DNA from 3 places in the Rhodoferax potami genome. Region 3 is predicted to be linked to each of the others. Evidence: predicted binding sites of a transcription regulator. Region 3 holds the regulator's gene; each other region holds the start of a gene.
What was found. The regulator LexA, encoded in region 3, represses DNA repair genes until DNA is damaged. The targets are predictions, from matches to a motif close to ACTGTATNNNNATACAGT.
Positions count from the first base shown of each region.

Region 1: a site for LexA is predicted at 3,224-3,241, ahead of RAE19_RS12625 (error-prone DNA polymerase). Genes of this name have one in related genera too.
Region 2: a site for LexA is predicted at 4,369-4,386, ahead of recA (recombinase RecA). Genes of this name have one in related genera too.

Region 1 covers NZ_JAVBIK010000001.1:2,618,495-2,625,445, reverse strand. The annotation lists gene RAE19_RS12625 (error-prone DNA polymerase) at 1-3,219, opposite strand, end outside; gene RAE19_RS12620 (Rossmann fold nucleotide-binding protein) at 3,363-3,887, shown strand; gene RAE19_RS12615 (dienelactone hydrolase family protein) at 3,896-4,648, opposite strand; gene RAE19_RS12610 (SDR family oxidoreductase) at 4,791-5,552, shown strand; gene RAE19_RS12605 (EamA family transporter) at 5,597-6,388, opposite strand; gene RAE19_RS12600 (hypothetical protein) at 6,385-6,531, opposite strand; gene RAE19_RS12595 (Lrp/AsnC family transcriptional regulator) at 6,597-6,951, shown strand, end outside.
Region 2 covers NZ_JAVBIK010000001.1:2,125,740-2,132,690, forward strand. The annotation lists partial or broken gene RAE19_RS10185 (SET domain-containing protein) at 1-156, shown strand, start outside; gene RAE19_RS10190 (biotin--[acetyl-CoA-carboxylase] ligase) at 156-944, shown strand; gene RAE19_RS10195 (SPOR domain-containing protein) at 950-1,609, shown strand; gene RAE19_RS10200 (sensor histidine kinase) at 1,606-3,066, opposite strand; gene RAE19_RS10205 (response regulator) at 3,063-3,737, opposite strand; gene RAE19_RS10210 (MarR family winged helix-turn-helix transcriptional regulator) at 3,827-4,303, opposite strand; gene recA (recombinase RecA) at 4,447-5,532, shown strand; gene recX (recombination regulator RecX) at 5,613-6,071, shown strand; gene argC (N-acetyl-gamma-glutamyl-phosphate reductase) at 6,075-6,951, opposite strand, start outside.
Region 3 covers NZ_JAVBIK010000001.1:389,006-395,956, forward strand. The annotation lists gene RAE19_RS01885 (asparaginase) at 1-709, opposite strand, end outside; gene lexA (transcriptional repressor LexA) at 815-1,489, shown strand; gene RAE19_RS01895 (D-2-hydroxyacid dehydrogenase family protein) at 1,888-2,895, shown strand; gene RAE19_RS01900 (type IV pilus assembly protein FimV) at 2,926-4,875, opposite strand; gene RAE19_RS01905 (Crp/Fnr family transcriptional regulator) at 5,036-5,755, shown strand; gene RAE19_RS01910 (phosphotransferase) at 5,776-6,861, shown strand; gene RAE19_RS01915 (acyl-CoA dehydrogenase family protein) at 6,906-6,951, shown strand, end outside.

The DNA.
Region 1 (6,951 bases), 2.2 Mb from region 3:
AAACACCACGCCTTTGGCGGTGCCCGGTTGCTGCCGCGCGGTGACGATGCCGCAGGCACGCACCAGCCGGCCGCTGGGGTAATCGCGCATCTGAGCAGCAGTGAGCAGCTTCTGTTTTGATAGCTGCTCGCGCAATAGCTGCAAGGGGTGGGAGCGCAAAGTGAGGCCGGTGGCGGCGTAGTCAAAGGTCACTTCTTCACCCTCGTCGGCCGGGGGCAGCGCCAACACATCTTCTTCAATCGGCACGCCCTGCAGCAGTACGGGCGCGGGGCGCAGGGCGGAGGCGTCCCACACCTGCTGGCGACGGTGACCGCTGAGGCTGATGAGGGCATCGGCGCTGGCGAGCGCCTTGAGGTCGCCTGCATCGAGGGCGCAGCGCAAAGCTAGATCCTGGGTGCTGGTGAACGAACCTTTTTCGCGTGCAGCGCAGATGCGCTCTGCCACCACTTGCTGTAAACCGCTGACCATGCGCAGCCCCAGGCGGATAGCGGGTTGGGTTTGCAGCGCCCATCCATTTGCAGCGGGGTGCTGCACTTTCGGCTGCTCCAGCGAGCAGTCCCATGCGCTGTGCAGCACATCGACCGCACGCACTTCCACGCCATGGCGGCGGGCGTCTTGCACCAGCTGTGCCGGGCCGTAAAAGCCCAGCGGCTGGCTGTTGAGCATGGCTGCCAGAAAGCAAGCTGGCTCATGCCGCTTGAGCCAGCAGCTCACATACACCAGCAGCGCAAAACTGGCCGCGTGGCTCTCGGGGAAGCCGTATTCGCCAAAGCCCTCAATCTGCTTGAACAGTGTGTCGGCAAACTCCTGCGTGTAGCCGTTCTTGAGCATGCCACCCACCAGCCGTTCGTAAAACTTGCCCACACCGCCCTTGCGCTTCCAGGCCGCCATGGAGCGGCGCAGCTGGTCGGCCTCGCCCGCGGTGAAGTCGGCAGCCGCCATGGCGATTTGCATCACCTGCTCCTGAAAAATCGGCACACCCAAGGTGCGCTTCAAAGCCTCCTTCAGGGCCGGCGACTCATATGACACCGCTTGCGGATTAGCCCGAGCCTTCAGGTAGGGGTGCACCATGCCGCCCTGAATCGGCCCTGGTCGGACGATAGCAACCTCTACCACGAGGTCGTAAAAACACTGCGGCTTCAGGCGCGGCAGCATACTCATCTGCGCCCGGCTTTCGATCTGGAACACACCCACCGTATCGGCCTGGCAGATCATCGCGTAGGTGGCAGGGTCTTCGGCAGGCACGTCCTGCATGCGCAAGGGCGCACCACGCCACTGGCCGATCATGTGCAGGCAGCGGCGTATGGCGCTGAGCATGCCCAGGGCCAGCACATCGACCTTCAACAGGCCCACCGCGTCCAGGTCGTCCTTGTCCCACTGAATGACGGAGCGGTCGGGCATGGACGCGTTCTCCACCGGCACCAGCCGCGTCAACGGGCCTTGCGTGAGCACAAAGCCGCCCACGTGCTGGCTCAGGTGGCGGGGGAAATTTTGCAGTTGCGTGGCGAGGTCCAGCCAGAGTTGCAAGCGGCGCAAAGGCGGCAAAGGTGAACCGTCCACCAACAGGCCATGCTCAGCAGCGCCACCCGCGGGAGCCAGAGCGGCAGGGCGCCCAGCTCCGTGTCCCCCGCCCGCGTTGCGGGCTCCTCCTTGACCTGCGCTGTGCGCCCTGCCGCTCTGGCTCTGTCCTACCGCACCACAAGCCTGCACTTTTGAATCAAAACCACCTCTAGTGCCCGCAGAATATGCGCAAGCAGCTACTTTTTCGATAGCAACCTGCAGCCGCTCCACCAACACCGCACGGCTGTACATGCCCGGGTGTTCCTTGGCCATGGCCGTAATCAGCACCTCGGGAATCTCCAGCGCCCGGCCCACATCGCGCAAGGCGCTGCGCGGGCGATAGCTGGCCACCACAGCGGTGATCGCGGCACGCTCGCGGCCATATTTGGCGTAGATGTACTGGATGACTTCTTCGCGCCGCTGGTGCTCAAAGTCCACATCAATATCGGGTGGCTCGTCGCGCTCCTTGGAGATGAAGCGCTCAAACAGCACGTTCATGCGGCTGGGGTCTACCTCGGTCACGCCCAGGCAGTAGCAGACCGCCGAGTTCGCCGCCGAGCCCCGCCCTTGGCACAAGATGCCGCGCCCTCGCGCAAAGCGCACTAGGTCGTGCACGGTGAGGAAGTACATCTCGTACTTCATGTCGGCAATCAGCGTCAGCTCATGCTCCACCTGCGTGCGCACGTTGGGTGGCATACCTGCCGGGTAACGCTCCAAGGCGCCGGCTTCGGTGTATTGGCGCAAGGTCTGCGCCGGGGTGTGGCCGGGCAGCACCGCCTCCATGGGGTACTGGTAGCGCAGCGCATCCAGCGTGAAGCTGCAGCGCCCCGCCACCACTAGCGTGTGAGCCAACTCGTCGGGCGTGAACAAGGCCGCTAGCCGGGCACGACTGCGCAGGTGGTGCTCGGCATTGGCCTGCAGCGCAAAGCCGCACTGCGCCACCGGCAGGCCGCAGCGCACGGCGGTCAGCACATCGTGCAGCGGCTTACGCGAGCGGGTGTGCATGCGCACCTGCCCGGTGGCAATAGGGGCCAGCCCGCTCACCGCCGCAATCTGCTGCCAATGTGACCGCTCCAAAGCCTGCATGCCGCCCAGATCCGCAGTGACCGCCAACCAACAATGAGTACCAAAAAGGCCTCTAGCGCTCATCGCTATTGCGCAAGCAGCTTCTGTTTTGATAGCAAGGGGCAGATGCAGCAGCACCTCGCAATGCCGCAGCGTGTGCCAGGGCGAGGCATCCGGCTGCCCCAACCAGGCGACCCGGTAGTCGCCCTTGGGCGCCGCCCTGCGCGCGCGGGTGATGAACTCGCACAGGTTGCCCCAGCCCTGCAGGTTGTGCGGCAACACCACCACGGTGAAGCTGGCGCCCGCGGCCACACCACCCGGCGCAGCCGGGTAAGGCACCGCAAACTCTGCCCCCGGCAGCAGCTGCAGCCCCAAGCGCTGCGCCTCGCCATGCGCACGTACCACCCCTGCCACCGAACACTCGTCCGTGATGGCCAGCGCCGCATACCCGAGCCGGTGCGCCCGCTCCACCAACTCTTCCGGCTGCGAGGCACCGCGCTGGAAGCTGAAATTGGACAGGCAATGCAGCTCGGCGTAGGCGGGCGCTGGGGCGGCTACCGGCGGCTGGGGCTTTTTGGGCTTGGGGGCTAGCATTTAAACTGTACAAAAATACAGTATATAAAAGAGATACAAATTCTGCAAAGCAGACGTCAGCCATGCACCCAGGCACTGCACTTACATAATGGTTAGGTGACGCTGCGAAACAAGCAACGCACCTCACTCTCAAGGAGTTCCGATTGCAAACCACGTCCATCCGCAAACCACAAGTCTGCATTCTCGGTAGTGCCGAACCCGGCTCCGCCGCTTATGAGCTAGCCGGCCAGGCCGGTGCCCTGCTGGCGCGTCACGGTATTACGCTGGTCAGCGGCTGCGGCAGCCCTGCTACCCGTGTGGCAGCTGAACGCGCCATCGCCGCGGGAGGGCTTGTGCTCAGCATCGTGCCGCCCGACGAAATGCCGCCACCCGACTGGCCAGCGACAGTCGTCGTGCCGTGCGGCATGGGGGATGCGCGAAACCTCCTCATGGCGCTGGCGGGCGATGCCTGTCTGGTCATCGGCGGCCGTGCCGGCACGATCTCTGAAGTCTGCCTGGCCTGGCTGCACAAGAGGCCGCTTCTGCCCTTGATGGGCTGCGGTGGATGGTCAGAGTCCTTGCCCGCCAATCCACCGGATGAGCGTCAGAACTCCCCCATCTTGCCGTGGGGCAGCATGGCGGAACTGGAGCAGCAACTGCGCGGGTTGAAGCTCATCCCTTCTGCCTGATTCCCCGCTTAGTACAGCACCCGCCTGAACATGCCAATCGCCATCTGGTAACCCAGCAGCTGCAGCTCCGCGTCATAGCGCTCGCCTTCGTCTCGCATGAAGGCGTGCACGCCGTTGAACTCGTGCCATGTGAAGTTCACACCGGCTTTCACCAAAGTGCTGTAGACCAGCGCACGGCCTTCGGGCGGGATGTGGGGGTCTTGCTTGCCCCAGATCATTTGCAGCTCACCTTTGATTTCGGGCGTGCGGGTCAGGCTGTCATTGCCTGCGCTGGAGGGCACCATGCCGGAATGGATGTCGGTGGCATAAAAGCAGGACGTGGCGCTGATGGCCGGGTGCATAGCCGCGCGATAGGCCAGGCCGCCCCCTAAGCAAAAGCCCATGGCGCCCACGCGACCCGAGCAATACGGCAGCGTCTGCAGGTGGTCGATGATGGCTTGCGCATCACCGTCGTGCGCTTCCAGTGTCTTGGCTACTTTGTCGGCGTTGCCCTTGTCGCGCCCTGCGTCGTCATAGCCCAGCACGGTGCCGATGGGGTTGAGCTCATGAAACACCTCGGGCACCACCACCACAAAGCCGTGCCCGGCCATGATCTGCGCGCTGCGGCGAATGGGGCCGGTCTGCTGAAAAATCTCGGAATAGAGAATGATGGCCGCGTACTGCTTGGGCGCTGCGCCCTCAGCCTCCTTGGGGCGGTACACATAGCAGCGCATCACGCCGGTGGGGGTGGAGAGGTCGACTTCATGGGACTGGATTTGCACAGCAATAACTCCGGTGAAAAACGTGCCCCGAGTATCCGGCACTGGCGGGTTCGGTCCGCGCACTGTCGCGCGGGTTACGCCAGCGGCGGCACGGCGCCATACCGCGGCCTAAGATGCCTTTTTTTGCGGCAAGGGGCATTCCATGGACATTCGGTTTGACAACAAAGTAGTGCTAGTCACCGGCGGTGGCGGTGGCATTGGGCGGGCCAGTGCGCTGGCGTTTGCGCGTGCAGGCGCCAAGGTAGCGGTAACCGACCGCGACGTGGCAGCAGGTGAAGAAACCACGGCGCAGGTCAAAGCGCTGGGGGCCGAGGCGCTGTTCATTGCGGCGGATGTGATGCAGGCCGCGCAGGTGCAAGCCATGGTGACTCAAGTGGTGGCGCACTTCGGGCGGCTGGACTGCGCCTTCAACAACGCCGGCATTGAAGAAGAACACATGCGCCTGGCCGACTGCGAAGAAGCCACCTTCGACCGCATCATGGGCGTGAACGTCAAGGGCGTGTGGCTGTGCATGAAGTACCAGATTGCGCAGATGCTCGCCCAAGGTGGCGGCGCCATCGTGAACACTGCATCGGTGGCCGGGCTGGTGGGCGCGCCCAAGATGTCGACCTACAGCGCGAGCAAGCATGCGGTGATTGGCCTCACCAAATCCGCCGCGGTGGAGTACGGGCGCAAAGGCATTCGCGTGAACGCGGTGTGCCCCGGCGTGATCCGCACGGTGATGCTGGAGCGCGCCGTGCAAGCCGACCCCAAGGTCGCCGCCACGGTGGCAGGCGCCCACCCGATTGGCCGCATTGGCGAGCCCGACGAAGTGGCCGCTGCGGTGCTGTGGCTCAGCTCGGATGCGTCCAGCTTTGTGACCGGCCTGGCCCACACGGTGGACGGCGGGCTGACCTCGGTGTAAAGCGCTTGTTCGAGGGCTAGCCCCCGACATTCACGCCCGGCTTTTCATGACCGGGCGGTGCGGCTGCGCAGCCAGCCCACAATGGCCGGGCCGTACATGATCATGGCGAGCGCACCGGCAATCAGCGGCAGGGCCAGGAACACCCAGCCGGTGAGCACTTCCTTGCCAATCACCACACCCACCACCAGGGCCACAGCAGGGTTCACAAACGAATAGCTGCCGGCCACCGCAGCCGTGGTGTTTTGCAGCAGCCAGAGGTAGGCATTGAGTGCCACGAGCGTGCCGAACACCAGCAGGTACCACCAGGCCAGCCAGCCCTCATGGGTCACGTTCCCCAGCGACCCTTGGGGCTCGATGAGCGAAGCCGCCACCACACCCATGAGCCCGCCGGCCAGCCACTCGGTGGCCGATGCCATGGCAGGGCCCGGCAAGTCCAGTTTGCGGGATGCGTAGGAACCCACGCTCCAGCACAGCGGTGCGCCAAAGGCGGCCAGGGCACCCAGCCAGCTGGCAGAAAAGTCGCCCTCCATGGCAAGAAGCAAAGCACCCGCCACACCCAACACCAGCCCGATCCAGCTGGTAGTGGGCACGCGCTCGCCGCCCAGTCGCGTCCACAGTGCCAGCCACATGGGCATGGTGGTGATGACCGTGGCCATGAGCCCGGAGCCAATGCCCTGCTTTTGCGCGAACACCACCAGGTTCATGGACACAAACACCATCAGCCCGCCCACCAGCGCGGCATTGCGCCACTGGCGCCAGCTGGGCAGCTTTTCGCCGCGCCACAAGGCCCAGGCCAGCATGATCACGCCGGCCAGCGTGAAGCGGGTGGCATTCATCCACAGCGGGGAAAGCTGTGCACCGCCACGCCGATGGCAAAGTAAGTGGTGCCCCAGACGATGTACACCAGCCAGAGCGCCACCATGAGGCGCCAGAACGGGGATAAACGCCAGCCTTGCTGAATATTGAGTGCCGAAATCATGAATAGTCCGTAAAATTTACGGCAACCAGCGCCGTTGGGCGTGATATTATCGAAAAACCAGCCCAATGCAAGCAAATATTCAGACAGACGCCATCGACGCAAAAATTCTTACGGCCTTGGGCGAAGACGGCCGACGTTCTTACGCCGAGGTGGGTGCCGAGGTGGGGCTGTCTACCGCCGCGGTGCATGAGCGGGTCAAGAAGATGCTGGAGCGCGGTGTGATCCGCCGCTTCTCGATCAGCGTGGATCCGCACACCGTGGGGCTGAACTTCACCGCGTTTGTGGCGATTCGCAACGATGGCGGTGCCCACTGCCGCGACATTGCACCCCGCCTGCGCGAGCTGCCCTCGGTGCAGGAGCTGCACAGTGTGGCAGGTGAATACGACCTGCTGGCCAAGGTGCGTACCCCGCATGCCCGCG
Region 2 (6,951 bases), 1.7 Mb from region 3:
TTTATCAAGGCGCTGCGCAACATCCGCGCCGGCGAAGAGCTGAACTACGACTACGGCCTGATTCTCGAAGAGCGTTACACCAAAAAGCTCAAGGCGGAATACCCTTGCTGGTGTGGCAGCAGCAACTGCCGCGGCACCTTGTTGGCCCCGAAGCGATGAACGTGACCCGCTGGCCTGCGGAAGCCATTTGGGAAGCGGTGTTTGCGGTCCTTCCCGGTTTCAGTGTCGAGGTGTTGCCGGAAATTGATTCCACCAACTCGGAACTGATGCGGCGCGCACGGGCTGGCCAATGTGAGCCGGTGCTGCTGGTCGCAGAGCGGCAGACCGCCGGCCGTGGCCGCCTGGGTCGCGACTGGCAAAGCGACACGCAGGGCGATGGGGGCACGTTGACCTTCTCGTTGGGCCTGCCTTTGCAGCCTGCGGACTGGTCGGGGTTGTCGCTGGCGGTGGGGCTCTCCGTGGTGCAGAGCTTGCACCCGGAGTTGCAGCTGAAATGGCCCAATGACATCTGGTGGCAGGGCCGCAAGCTGGCTGGCATTCTGATTGAAACCGCGAGCGCTGGCACGCAACGCTATGCCGTCATTGGTGTGGGCATCAACATCACGCCGCGCAAGGGGGGTGGTTTGCGCACGCCGCCTGCGGCCTTGCAAGAATTGCTGCCGGAGGTGGATGCGCCTGAGGTCTTGCACCGGGTGATCGCGCCTTTGGTGCAAGCGGTGCTGACGTTTACTACCGAAGGTTTTGCACCCTTGCGCAGTGCCTACCAGGCGCGTGATCTGTTGGCGGGTCAGGCGGTGGTGTGTACCGATGGCACCCAAGGCACCGCACTGGGTGTAGACGCCAGCGGGGTGCTGCTGGTCGACACCGGGGCGGGAACTGTCAGAATCAACAGCGCGGAAGTGAGCGTGCGTCCGGTATCTGCACCCCCCCTCAACCCCTCCTGACTTCTATGTTGCGACTGATTGTCCTGCTACTCCTTTTGGCAAACGGCCTGTACTTTGCGTGGAGTCACCGTTATTTGCAGATGTACGGCTTTGCCCCGCACACCAGCAGTGAGCCGCAGCGTGTGCAGCAGCAGATCAAGCCGGATGCGGTGCAGCTGTTGACGGCTGCAGAGCTGAAAAAGGTGGAAGCCCAGTTGCTCGCCGATGCGGGCCCGAAGGAGTGTCTGCAAGCCGGCCCTTTCAGTGACGAGGAAGCCGCGGCCCTGCGCCGGGTGCTGAATGAAGCACTGCCCGCAGGCGGCTGGCAGGTGGACCCTGTCAAAGTGAGTGCGCGTTGGGTGGTTTACGTGGGCAAGCTGGCCAAAGGCGAGACGCTGGCCAAAAAGACCGCCGATCTGGCGGCTTTGGGCATCAAGGCGATACCGGTGGCGAACCCGGATCTACAACCCGGTTTGGTACTGGCAGGCTTTGAAACGGAAGCGGCTGCCAAGGCGGAGCTCGCCCGTTTGGCGCCCAGAGGCATCCGTGGCATCAAAGTGCTGCAAGAGCGCCAGGCGGCGACTGTGCAGCAGTTGCGTGTGCCGGCGGCGACCGAGGCCATCAAACTCCGGCTTCAGGATGTGAAGGCCGCCTTGCAAGGGCACGGGCTCAAGAGCTGCAGTTAAGCGCCCTCGGAGGGTGGGTTGACCGCGGAGGGCGAAAACCGCAAGGTGAACGTGGTGCCCGGCGGCGAGTAACCGGGCCGGCTGTCTTCCACCGCAATCTCCGCGTGGTGCTGGCGCGCAATTTCTTGAACGATGGGCAAACCCAAGCCTGAGCCATCGGCTTCGTTGCCGAGTGCCCGGTAGAACGGTTGAAAAACCAGTTCCCGCTCGGCCGCCGGGATGCCGGGGCCGTTGTCTTCCACCTGCAGTACCAAGGCGCCGCTGAACGGATCCAGCAAGACCCGGGCTGTGATCACGCCCGCGCGGTCTGCTGTGGATGGCGTGTAGTTGATGGCGTTGTCGACCAGATTGCGCACCATTTCTTTGAGGAGGGTGACGTTGCCCGGAATCGCGACGCCGGGTGTCCCGGGTTCGACGCCTTCGTAGCCCAGATCAATGGACTTTTCCAAGGCTTTGGGCACACAGTCCCGCACCACTTCCATGGTGAGTTTTGCCAGATCGCAGGGCTGGTGTGCAAGCACGGTGCCGCTGCTTTCGGCGCGTGCAAGGGCCAGCAGTTGATTGACGGTGTGGGTCGCGCGGATGCTGGAGCGGCCGATCTGGCGCAGCGACTGTTTCAAATCGTCTGCACTCGCGCCTTGCCGTTGCGCAAGATCGGCTTGCATACGCAAACCTGCCAGCGGGGTTTTGAGCTGGTGCGCTGCGTCGGCCAGGAAGCGCTTCTGGGTCGAGATGGAGTCTTTGAGTCGCATCAGCAGGTCGTTGACCGAGGAGACGAGCGGCACGACCTCCAGGGGCACTGCTTCTACATCCAGCGGGCTCAAATCGTCCGGGCTGCGGGCACGGATGCGCTCTTCCAAGCGGTTCAGGGGCTTGATCGCTTGTACCAGCGCCAACCAGACCAGCAGCACCGCCAGAGGCAGGATGACAAACTGGGGCAGCATAACCCCTTTGACAATTTCGGTCGCCAGGACCGAGCGTTTGTCCATGGTCTCTGCGACTTGAACCAGCGCTGGCCGGCCGCCGGGGATGTTTGTGCGCACCCACATGGAGGCGACCCGCAGGTCGACCCCTTTGTAGTCCAGCTCCCGCATCCGGACTTCGCCCTGCGGTACCCGGTCGTCGTCGGGCGGCGCCGGCAGGTCTTTTTCGCCGCTGAGGTACTCACCCTGGCTGCCGAGGACTTGGTAGTAGACGGTGTCCGCATCGTCTGCCCTGAGTAGCTCGCGGGCAGGCAGAGGGAGCACAAACTGCACCCGGTCTTTGCTGACGGTAATCAGCTGGGCCAGGGCTCCGGCGTTGTATTCGAGGGCGCGGTCAAACGGCTTGCCGGCAATGCCCTGCGCAACGAGCCAGGTCAGTACCAAGCTCACCGGCCACAGCAGCAACAGCGGGGTTAGCATCCAGTCGAGGATTTCCCCGAACAGGCTGCGTTGCTCCCGCTGGAATATTTTCATCCTGGTATTTTTTCCAAGCAGTAGCCCAGCCCGCGTACGGTGGCGATGCGGATGGGACCCTTTTCGATCTTCTTGCGCAGGCGGTGGATATAGACCTCGATGGCGTTGTTGCTCACCTCTTCGCCCCATTCGCACAGGCGCTCCACCAGCTGGTCTTTGCTAACCAGGCGGCCTGCGCGCTGCAGCAGCACCTCCAAGAGGCCGAGTTCGCGGGCAGAGAGTTCGACCATCTTGCCGTCGATGGTGGCGACCCGGCCGGCCTGGTCGTAGGTGAGCGGGCCGTGTTTGATGCTGCTGCTCGTCGCACCCATGCCGCGGCGGACCAAGGCGCGCACCCGGGCTTCCAGCTCTTGCAGGCTGAAGGGTTTGGCCATGTAGTCGTCCGCGCCGTAATCCAGGCCTTTGACCCGCTCATCCACGCTGTCCGCAGCAGTGAGGATCAGCACGGGCAATGAGGATCCCCTGCCCCGCAGTTTCTTGAGGACTTCCAGGCCGTGCATCTTTGGTAGGCCCAAATCCAGAATCAACAAGTCGAATTCGGTATTGGTCATGAGCGCGGCGTCGGCTTCGGTGCCGCTGGCCACATGGTCTACCGCTGCACCCGCGCCGCGCAGTGCGCGTAACAGGCCATCGGCCAGAACTTGATCGTCTTCAGCTATCAGTATGCGCATGCGTGTCTCCTGGCAGGGTGCGGCACTGTGTCCGCTTGACGCCATTCTAGGCGTGCAGCTGCTGTGCAAGGCGGCCGCCTGCGGCGGGCTCAATGGCCGCAGTAGGCCTCCAATCCCAGATGGATCACCGTGGCGACCTCGGGGCCGACTGCTTGTTGCAGCTCATCCTGGGCTTGGGCCACGGCATCTTGATACGCCTGCAGCCATGCCATCCCGGTGGCAGTGAAGCGGATGTGCTTGGCACGGGCATCGCTCGTGTCGTCGGTGCGCTCCACCATGCCCCAGGCCTCACATTGGTTTACCAGGGTGGTCATGGCCTGTTTGGTCATGCCGGCGCGGGTGGCAAGGTCGGTGAGGCGGCTGCCCTGGATTTCGAGGTGCCGGGTGATGTGAATATGGGCTGCCCCGACCTGCCCGCGGGCAGCGAGGTTGGCCAAACCCAAGGGTGCTGCGGTGTGACGAGCCATGAGCTCGAGGACTCTGGCATCAAAGCGCTCCAGCGCCAGTCGCAACCAATGACCGACGTGGTTGCTGCGCCAGGGTTCGAGAGAGGCGGGAATCGACATGGGGTAAATGGTAATGCAAACTGACTAAATATCGGCTTGTTTGAATTTAATAGGGCGCTTAGACTACTGTTCAAGCATCCAGCCTGTTGTTAATGACAGATGGATAAACAGTCACCCCACCCTTGATTTTTCAGGAGATTCCCATGGACGCAGTGAAGAACCCCGCCGCCAACGCAGAAAAGGCCAAAGCCCTTCAAGTGGCGCTTGCGCAGATTGAAAAGCAATTCGGCAAGGGCACCATCATGCGCTTGGGCGAGGGCGAGGTGATTGAAGACATTCAGGTCGTGTCCACCGGCTCTTTGGGGTTGGACATCGCTTTGGGCGTGGGCGGCCTGCCGCGTGGCCGTGTGGTGGAAATCTATGGCCCAGAGTCTTCCGGTAAAACCACCTTGACGCTGCAAGTCGTGGCCGAAATGCAAAAGCAAGGCGGCCAGTGCGCCTTCGTGGATGCCGAGCACGCGTTGGACATCCAATACGCCCAGAAGCTGGGTGTGAACCTGCAAGACCTGCTGATCAGCCAGCCTGACACCGGTGAGCAGGCTCTTGAAATTGTGGACAGCCTGGTGCGCTCCGGCGCGGTGGACCTGATCATTGTGGACTCGGTGGCCGCCCTGACCCCGAAGGCCGAACTCGAAGGTGAAATGGGCGACAGCCTGCCCGGCCTGCAAGCCCGCCTGATGAGCCAAGCGTTGCGCAAGCTCACTGCCCACATCAAGAAGACCAACTGCATGGTCATCTTTATCAACCAGATCCGCATGAAGATTGGCGTGATGTTCGGCTCGCCCGAAACCACCACCGGTGGCAATGCGCTGAAGTTTTACGCCTCTGTGCGCCTTGACATCCGCCGTACCGGCACGATCAAGAAGGGCGAAGAGGCCATCGGTAACGAGACCAAAGTCAAAGTGGTCAAGAACAAGGTCAGCCCCCCGTTCAAGACGGCGGAGTTCGACATCCTGTTTGGGGAAGGCATCAGCCGACACGGCGAAATCATCGACATGGGCGTGACCGCCGGCATTCTGGAAAAGTCCGGTGCCTGGTATGCCTACCAAGGTGAAAAAATCGGCCAAGGCCGTGACAACGCCCGCGAGTTTTTGCGTGAGAACCCTGACTTGTCGGTGGAGATTGAGAATAAGGTGCGCTTGTCCTTGGGTATTCCTTTGCTGCCAGTCGCAGAGCCTGATGCCAAGCCCAAAGGCAAAAAGGCAGACAAAGCGGACAAGCCGGAATAAGTGTCAAATCGGCCGCTAGCCCTCATTAAATATGCGCTAGCAGCTATTAATTTAGTAGCAAAATAAGAAGAAGTCAGGCTGTGGCAGTTCAAGCACTCTCACTCACCGGCAGGGCCTTGCGGCTGCTCAGTACCCGGGAGCACTCGCGCGCAGAGCTGGAGCGCAAGCTCCAGCGCTACGAGGAGGAGCCCGGCGCCTTGGCCCGGGTGCTGGACGCGCTCACCGCTAAAGACTTCATCAATGAAGACCGTGTGATCGGCTCGGTGGTCTACCGGAGGGCGGGCAAGATGGGGGCGTCTCGCATCAAGCAGGAGCTTCAATCGAAAGGGCTCGCTCCCGACGCGGTGGCCGAGGCGGTGGCTGCCTTGCGCAGCACCGAGCTGGAGCGGGCCCGCGAAGTCTGGCGCAAAAAGTTTGGTGCTCAACCGCAAGATGCGGCTGAGCGGGCCAAGCAGATGCGCTTTCTGGCCAGCCGGGGCTTTGGCGGTGACACCATCCACCGTGTGGTGTCCGGTGGCGGGGACGACGAGGGGCTGTAAGCCTTACAAGCCCAGCATCAGCTGCAGGTTTTGCACCGCAGCGCCGCTGGCACCCTTGCCCAGGTTGTCCAACCGGGCTACCAGCACCGCATGGGCAAAGCCATCGGCGGCAGCGTCGTTGGCGAACACCCGGAGTTCGAGCTTGTTGGTGTCTGCGAGGGCCACGGCATCCAATTTCAAATCCGCGGTGGCTGGCTCCACGCTCACCCATTGACTGCCGGCGTAATGGTGCGCCAATGCGTCGTGCAGGGCTTGTGCGGTTGGCTTGCCGGGCAATGTGTCGAGATGCAGTGGGAGCTGTACCAGCATGCCCTGAATGAAATTCCCGACCGAGGGCACAAACAGGGGCCTGCGGGTCAGGCCGGTGTATTGCATGATTTCAGGAATGTGCTTGTGCTTCAGGCCCAGTGCGTAGAGCTCAAAAGGTGCTGCGCTCCCTTGTTCGTAAGCCTCGATCATCGCGCGACCGCCGCCGGAATAGCCACTGACCGAAGGCAGGCAAACCGGGTGGTCGGCCGGCAACAATCCGGCATCGATCAAGGGGCGCAGCAGTGCGATGGCACCAGTGGCGTAGCAGCCTGGGTTGCTCACGCGGCGGGCCTGGATCACGGCATCGCGCTGGGTTGCGGCAAGCTCCGGAAAACCATAGACCCAGGTCGGGTCGACCCGGTGTGCAGTAGAGGCATCGATGATGCGCGGGCCCGGTTGACCTGTCTCGCGCTCCATGGCGTCGATCATGGCAACCGTGTCCTTGGCGGCATCGTCGTGCAGGCACAAAATCACCAGATCTGCCTCGGCAATCAGCGCACGTTTGGCCTGCGGATCTTTGCGCAGCGCGGGGTCGATGCTGATGAGTGCGACCTGCGGCATGGTCTGCAAA
Region 3 (6,951 bases):
CGTGCGCGCCGGCACCTGCGTAGTTCATCACCACCTCCACTCGGGGGGGAGTGGCATCAACCCACTCAGGCAAACGCTGAGCCAGCATGCTGGACGAAGTATCAGACGCGAAAGTCCAACGTACGGCGCCCTCCTCCACCCATCCCAGGGGACCTGCATCGCCTGAATCAAAGGCATCGACGCGGTAGGTGTGCGCTTTTTGTACGTGTTGGGCCGCATGCACAGCTCCCGCACACACGACCATCACCCCCCTGGCCGCGGGATGAAGGGCGACAGACACCGCATCCAAGACGTTCTGCGGCCCATCGGGTGTCAAGGCGCTGGCCGGGCGCATGGCACACGTCAGCACCACGGGCTTGCCATTAAGGCAATTGGCCAGCGCGAGTTGCAAAAAGTACGCCGTCTCCTCGATCGTATCGGTGCCATGGGTAATGACAATGCCCGCCACCTCTTCGTCTTGAAGGTTGCGATGGCAAGCATGGACCAGTGATTGCCAAACACTCCAGTCCATATCCTTGCTATCGACTTGCGCAATCTGTTCGCTGCCCAACGCGGCCCCTTGGAGTCGCTCAGGCATACCGGCAATCGCAGCCAAGATATCTGCCACAGGAACCTCACCGGCGCGGTACCCCACGTTATCGGCCGCATTGCCGGCCCGCCCTGCAATCGTTCCACCTGTTCCCAAAAAAACGACTCGCTTTGTTGCCATTTCCACTGCCCTTGCCAAATTCAAAAAACTGGTTGAAAATACAGTTACTGGATAAGAAAACAGTGTGTATGCACACACAGCCTCTACAGTTACCAAGGAGTCAGTATGCTCGAAAGTCCTAAACTCACAGCCCGGCAACAACAGATTTTTGATCTGATTCAAAGTGCCATTGCGCGTACAGGCGCGCCACCCACACGGGCAGAAATCGCCAGTGAATTGGGCTTCAAGTCTGCCAACGCAGCGGAAGAGCATCTGCAAGCCTTGGCCCGCAAAGGGGTGATCGAGCTGGTGAGCGGCACCTCCCGCGGGATTCGCCTCAAAAGCGACGCCCTACGGTCTATCCAAGAGTCACGCATCAAGCAGTTCTCTCTCCCCTTACCTGGTCTGACCCAGCTAGCCCTGCCCTTGGTCGGGCGCGTTGCCGCAGGCTCACCGATCCTGGCGCAGGAACACGTGGACCAAACCTATTACGTAGAAAACAGCCTCTTTCAGCGGCAACCGGATTACTTGCTGAAAGTGCGCGGTATGTCGATGCGCGATGCCGGCATCATGGATGGGGACCTACTGGCGGTCCAGGCGACCAAAGATGCAAAAAATGGTCAGATCATCGTGGCCCGCTTGGGCGAAGAAGTCACCGTCAAGCGCTTTCGCCGCAACAAGCACCTGATCGAGTTGCATGCAGAGAACCCGGATTACCAGACCATCGTGGTGGAGCCTGGTGAGCCTTTCGAAGTCGAAGGTCTTGCCGTTGGCCTGATTCGTAACACGATGTTGATGTGAACAGGAGCACCGTATGACCATTAGCACGCTTGCACTCAGTCTCCTGAGCCAATGGGCTCCGAATCACTGGTTTTCTGCCCCTTCCACGTCACACTGCATTACCCGCACAAGACGCCCCTTCGCGGCGTCATCCAAGGTTGCCAACGCTATCAATTCGATAGCATCCACCGCAACCGTAGCGTGCGCCAGGGCCCCAAAACCAGTACAAACCAGACCATTGCGGATCGTGCGATTGGTCGAGCAAGGTCAACCAACAGCGCACGTCGGAAGAATGGTGATTTCGGGACGCATGGCAGACGTGTGCGCCGAACTAGATCGGCTTGCAGCCGCTGAAGCTCCATAGATTACACGTTCAGCCGAGCGACTTGGTGGCGTGTCAACAAGGCACAATGTTGGGTATGAACATTGTGATTCTTGACGATTACCAAGATGCGGTTCGCAAATTGGATTGCGCTGCCAAGCTGGATGCCTATCAAGCAAAGGTTTACACCAACACCGTCAAAGGAATTGGCCAGCTCTCAGTACGCCTCAAGGATGCGGATGTCATTGTTCTGGTGAGAGAACGCACCCAGATCACGCGTGCCCTGGTGGAGAAACTGCCTAGGCTGAAGCTCATTGCCCAAACGGGCCGCGTAGGCGCGCACATCGATGTCCAAGCTTGCACTGAGAGAGGCATCGCTGTATGCGAGGGTTTAGGCTCGCCCGTTGCCCCTGCCGAGTTGACTTGGGCCTTGATCATGGCCTCGATGCGGCGCCTGCCTCAGTACATCGGTAACCTCAAACATGGCGCGTGGCAACAATCGGGGCTCAAGGCCGGATCGATGCCGCCGAACTTTGGGCTCGGAAACGTATTGCGCGGCAAGACCTTGGGAATTTGGGGCTACGGGCGAATCGGCCAACTGGTCGCCGACTTCGGCAAAGCGTTTGGAATGCAAGTGAGCGTCTGGGGAAGCCAAGAGTCTCGAGACAAGGCTGTTCAAAATGGTTACGCAGCTGCACCAGATAAAGAGTCGTTCTTTGCCAGCAGCGACGTCTTGTCTATTCACCTCCGGCTATCTGATGCGACTCGGAACATCGTCACAGCGTCAGACTTGGCGAACATGAAACCCACCGCACTGTTTGTGAACACCTCAAGGGCTGAGCTGATTGAAACTGATGCGCTCATTGGTGCGCTGAATCGAGGACGTCCCGGCCTGGCGGCGGTCGATGTTTTTGAAGCGGAACCCATTCTTCAGGGCCACGCCTTGCTTCGTCTGGAAAACTGCATCTGTACCCCCCACATCGGGTATGTGGAGCAAGACAGCTACGAAATGTATTTCAGTGCGGCTTTTGACAATGTCATCAACTACATCAAAGGCACACCCAGCAATATCGTCAACCCGGGCGCCCTTCAAGTCCGACGCTAGATACCACCCCTCACGACCGGGAGAGGGAAATCACAGACTGGTTTTTTTACTGTCCAGCGGAGGCAGATCAAAGTCGATCAAGTTGTCGACCTCTGAAGGAGCTGCCTTCTGAGAGTCTTCTGTGATGTCGAGCTCGAAATCTACAGAGTTGCCCGATTGATACGCCGAGGGGATGCCGGAAGAAACGGGGCCCGGGCCCGTGGGGACTTCGAACGCATTTTCGGACGACAACCTGTTCGCGCTGAATGACAGTGGAGCGCCATCCAGCGCATGCACCAAGCGATTGCAGACAGCATGCAAGAGCAATAGTTCTTTGAAGGCTTCCAGCTCAAACCGCATATCAGACTTTGAACCAGACGTGCGTACGAGGTAAGACTCGATGAGGGACAGTGCCTCTTTCGACGGCCAGAGCTTTACAAGCTGATCACAAATTTCCGGGAAATTTTCTAAACTGCCTTCGCCCTGATTAAATGACTGGTACTCGGGCACATAGCCTGTAAACACCGCATTGAATTCCCGCCGATAGTGATCGAACTTGTCCTTGCGGCTCAAGGTGTGGAATATTTTCAGCAGGTCGATATGAACCATGGGGTTCAGCCCAATGGAGTCATTGACGTGCCCCTCCAACAGGGAGATGGCCTCCTCATACTGCCCCAGAGCCATGAAAAACTCCGCCTGCTGACGAACATCGATCATTTCATGGCTGTTCACCGCCCGGAGACTGGACGGCATACTGACCGAGAAATCACGAGAATCCGCATAAGCAGATGTTTGGTCTTTCTGACCATAAGAACTCACAGGCTCGCTGGAGGCAGAGGGGTGAGCCCCAATGTCTAGATCAATATCGACGCTGCTGACAGCGCCCTGAGATGCCTGGCCTTCGCTCTTTGGCAAATTGGACTCGGCACGCTCTTGTTCCGACAAGGATTGCAGGAAGGACGGGGACACCTCCACCGTTTCTGGAATAACCTCAGTCGTACCGCTGCCGCTCCACCATGCACTACCGGCGTTCGCTCGCTGTGCCTGCCGGCGGAAAAACCATCCTCCCCCTGCCAACAAAAGAAGCAACAGGCCAGAGAGTCCAATCACCACCGGGTTAGTGTATTTTTCACTCTCGGCTCGCTCGATTCGCATCACCAAATCTTGCATCTGTTTTTGGTTTTCCCCAGATGCGTTGCGCAGACTGAGAATGTCAGCCTCCATGCTTTTCAAGCGCGCCGCGTCCTTCAGGATATCTTCAGGCGTCAGATTTAGGGCGCGCCACAGAGCCACCGCCTCACCCCGCTTTTGGGCATCTTCAGTGGATGTGCTTAATAGCTCCTGCGAAGAGACGAGCACGGGATCACGCTCCACCGTGAGATCCAAGGGTGCTAATTTCAATCGCGGTTTGCTCTTTACAACAGGAGGCTCGAACACCTGTTTGGCTCGAACAGACGGCGACGTTCGTGGCGCCTTTGCAGGGCTTTCTGTCTTTTTTTCTCTGCTCGGAACTGATCTGACGCTATCCGCATCCGGGATGGAAGCGAGCGCTCCTGGTCGGTTTAAAGCGGGGGGGACAACCGGCGTCACTTGTGCAGCGACCACTTTGGCGGTGTCGCTCACTATGTCCGAGAGCAATACATAGCGGCGTGATGTCTTGGCGCTACATACTGAGCGCAAGTAGACCGTCACGACAGGCTCATCTACAGGCAAACGCGCCCCAATGCGCACCTGCCATGTGCGGCCCGCAGCAGGCTCCTCGGAGACCAGAGTTACCCTGCTTTGCTCAACCTTGTTTTCGCCATAGAAAACATCGGCCTCAAAGCAGACGTCGCTGACGTCTTCATCAGCGGCCGCCGAAACTGAAATTGACAAATTGAATGGCTGCGAAATCAGCGCTGTACCACTCGCGCGGCCCAACGTCAGAGCCTCGGAGCCCAGCGATGCCACAAGCAACATGGCGCCGAGCGCACAGCTTTTAATTTTGAAAACAGATTTCATTGTTACAAATGATTCTCGCACAAGTCATACAAACGACTGAGGCCCGCCCCCACCAGCTGAGTCGCCAGACACACAGGAGACAACCGCTCCTCCGGCTAGCGCAATGACAAACGACAATCTGATCCTCGGCATTCGCTCCCCTGCCCACTCAAGACACCTTATGGACGAACCCATTCTTACAATTGAAGAACGATCTGCCATCAATGCAGGCCGGTGGTTTTCGAGCCTCTCGCCTTCGCTCAAGCATGATATTTTGCGGTGTGCCTATGTAAAGCGCTACCGCGATGGGGATCTGATCGCAGCGCGCGGTGAGCCACCCGAAGAGTGGATTGCATGCGCCAAAGGCGCGGTGCGGGTCAGCTCCACATCCATTTCCGGAAAGCAAATAACGCTCACCTACGTAGAGCCAGGCATCTGGTTTGGTGACGTTGCTATTTTTGATGGCGACCGCCGCACGCATGATGCCTATGCCCATGGAGACAGCACCGTACTGTGCGTCGCCAAAGCGGATTTCAAGAAGATATTGGCAAGCCATGTCGAGCTATATGAGGCCATGCTTCGCCTGCATGCCCGCCGCATCCGCCAACTCTACGGTCTCGTGGAAGACCTCAACACCCTGCCACTCCGCGCTCGCCTTGCCAAACAGCTTTTACACCTCGTGCGAAGCTACGGAGTTCCCTCGTTGAGCGATGGCAGCGAAGTTCGAATTGGCCTGCAACTGGCGCAAGAAGAGTTGGCCCAATTGCTTGGGGCATCCCGTCAGCGCGTCAACCAGGAACTCAAGGCCATGGAGCGTGAAGAAGCGATTCGCATTGAACCGGGCGGCTTGGTTATTCGCGACCGCGCCGCACTGATGCGCATCATTGAATCCGACCTATAGCCCGAAGGGAGCCATCCACCATGACCCAATTTGACCAATTTGTGGGAACCCGAAGCGTGGGGGCAGCCCATGCCATCGACGAAGCTGCGCTGGAACAGTGGCTGATAGGCCACGTGGGTGGCTACCAAGGCCCCCTGCGCGTGGAGATGTTCAAAGGCGGGCAATCGAACCCGACCTACAAGCTAATCACGCCCGCGCGAAGCTATGTTATGCGGGCTAAACCGGGACCGGTAGCCAAACTCCTACCCTCCGCCCATGCCATAGAGCGCGAGTTCGCCGTGATGCAGGGACTACGGGGTAGTGAAGTTCCCGTCCCCGAGATGATTTGTCTGTGCGAAGACGAGAGCATCATCGGTAGAGCCTTTTATGTCATGGAGTTCATGCAGGGCCGGGTCATGTGGGACCAGTCCTTACCGGGAATGAAACCCAGCGAGCGGTCCGACATTTACGACGAAATGAACCGGGTGATTTCTGCCCTGCACACTGTCAAATTTCAAGAGCGCGGCTTGGCCGCGTACGGAAAGCCGGGTAATTACTTCGAGCGACAAATCGGACGCTGGAGCAAGCAATACATCGCCTCCGTTACCCAAGCAATTCCCGAAATGGACCGTCTGATGGAGTGGTTGCCAGCCAACATCCCGGCGATGGCGCGGAACGACAATTTGGTAAGCGTGGTGCATGGAGACTATCGGCTCGACAACCTGATGTTCGCAAGCGACGCGCCCAAGGTCATTGGCGTACTCGACTGGGAACTGTCCACGCTCGGCCACCCCTTGGCGGACTTCAGCTACCACTGCATGGCTTGGCACATCCCACCGGGCGACTTCCGAGGAATCGGAGGTCTTGACCTGAAGGCTTTAGGTATCCCCTCTGAGCATGATTACATCGCGAGGTACTGTGAGCGAACAGGGTTGGCCACGCCTGCGCAGTTGCAGGAAGACTGGAGCTTTTACATGGCTTACAACATGTTCCGGATTGCGGCCATCCTCCAAGGGATTGCCAAACGGGTCGAAGCGGGTACCGCATCCAGCCCTCAGGCCATGGCTTCTGCAGCCGGTGCGAGGCCCCTTGCACAAATGGCCTGGAAATTTGCGACTCGCGCCTGATACCTGCCTCCAACTCACTCAGCCACAACCCAACGGAGAACCCCATGGACTTTGACTACTCGCCAAAAACTCAAGCGCTGCAAAAACGTC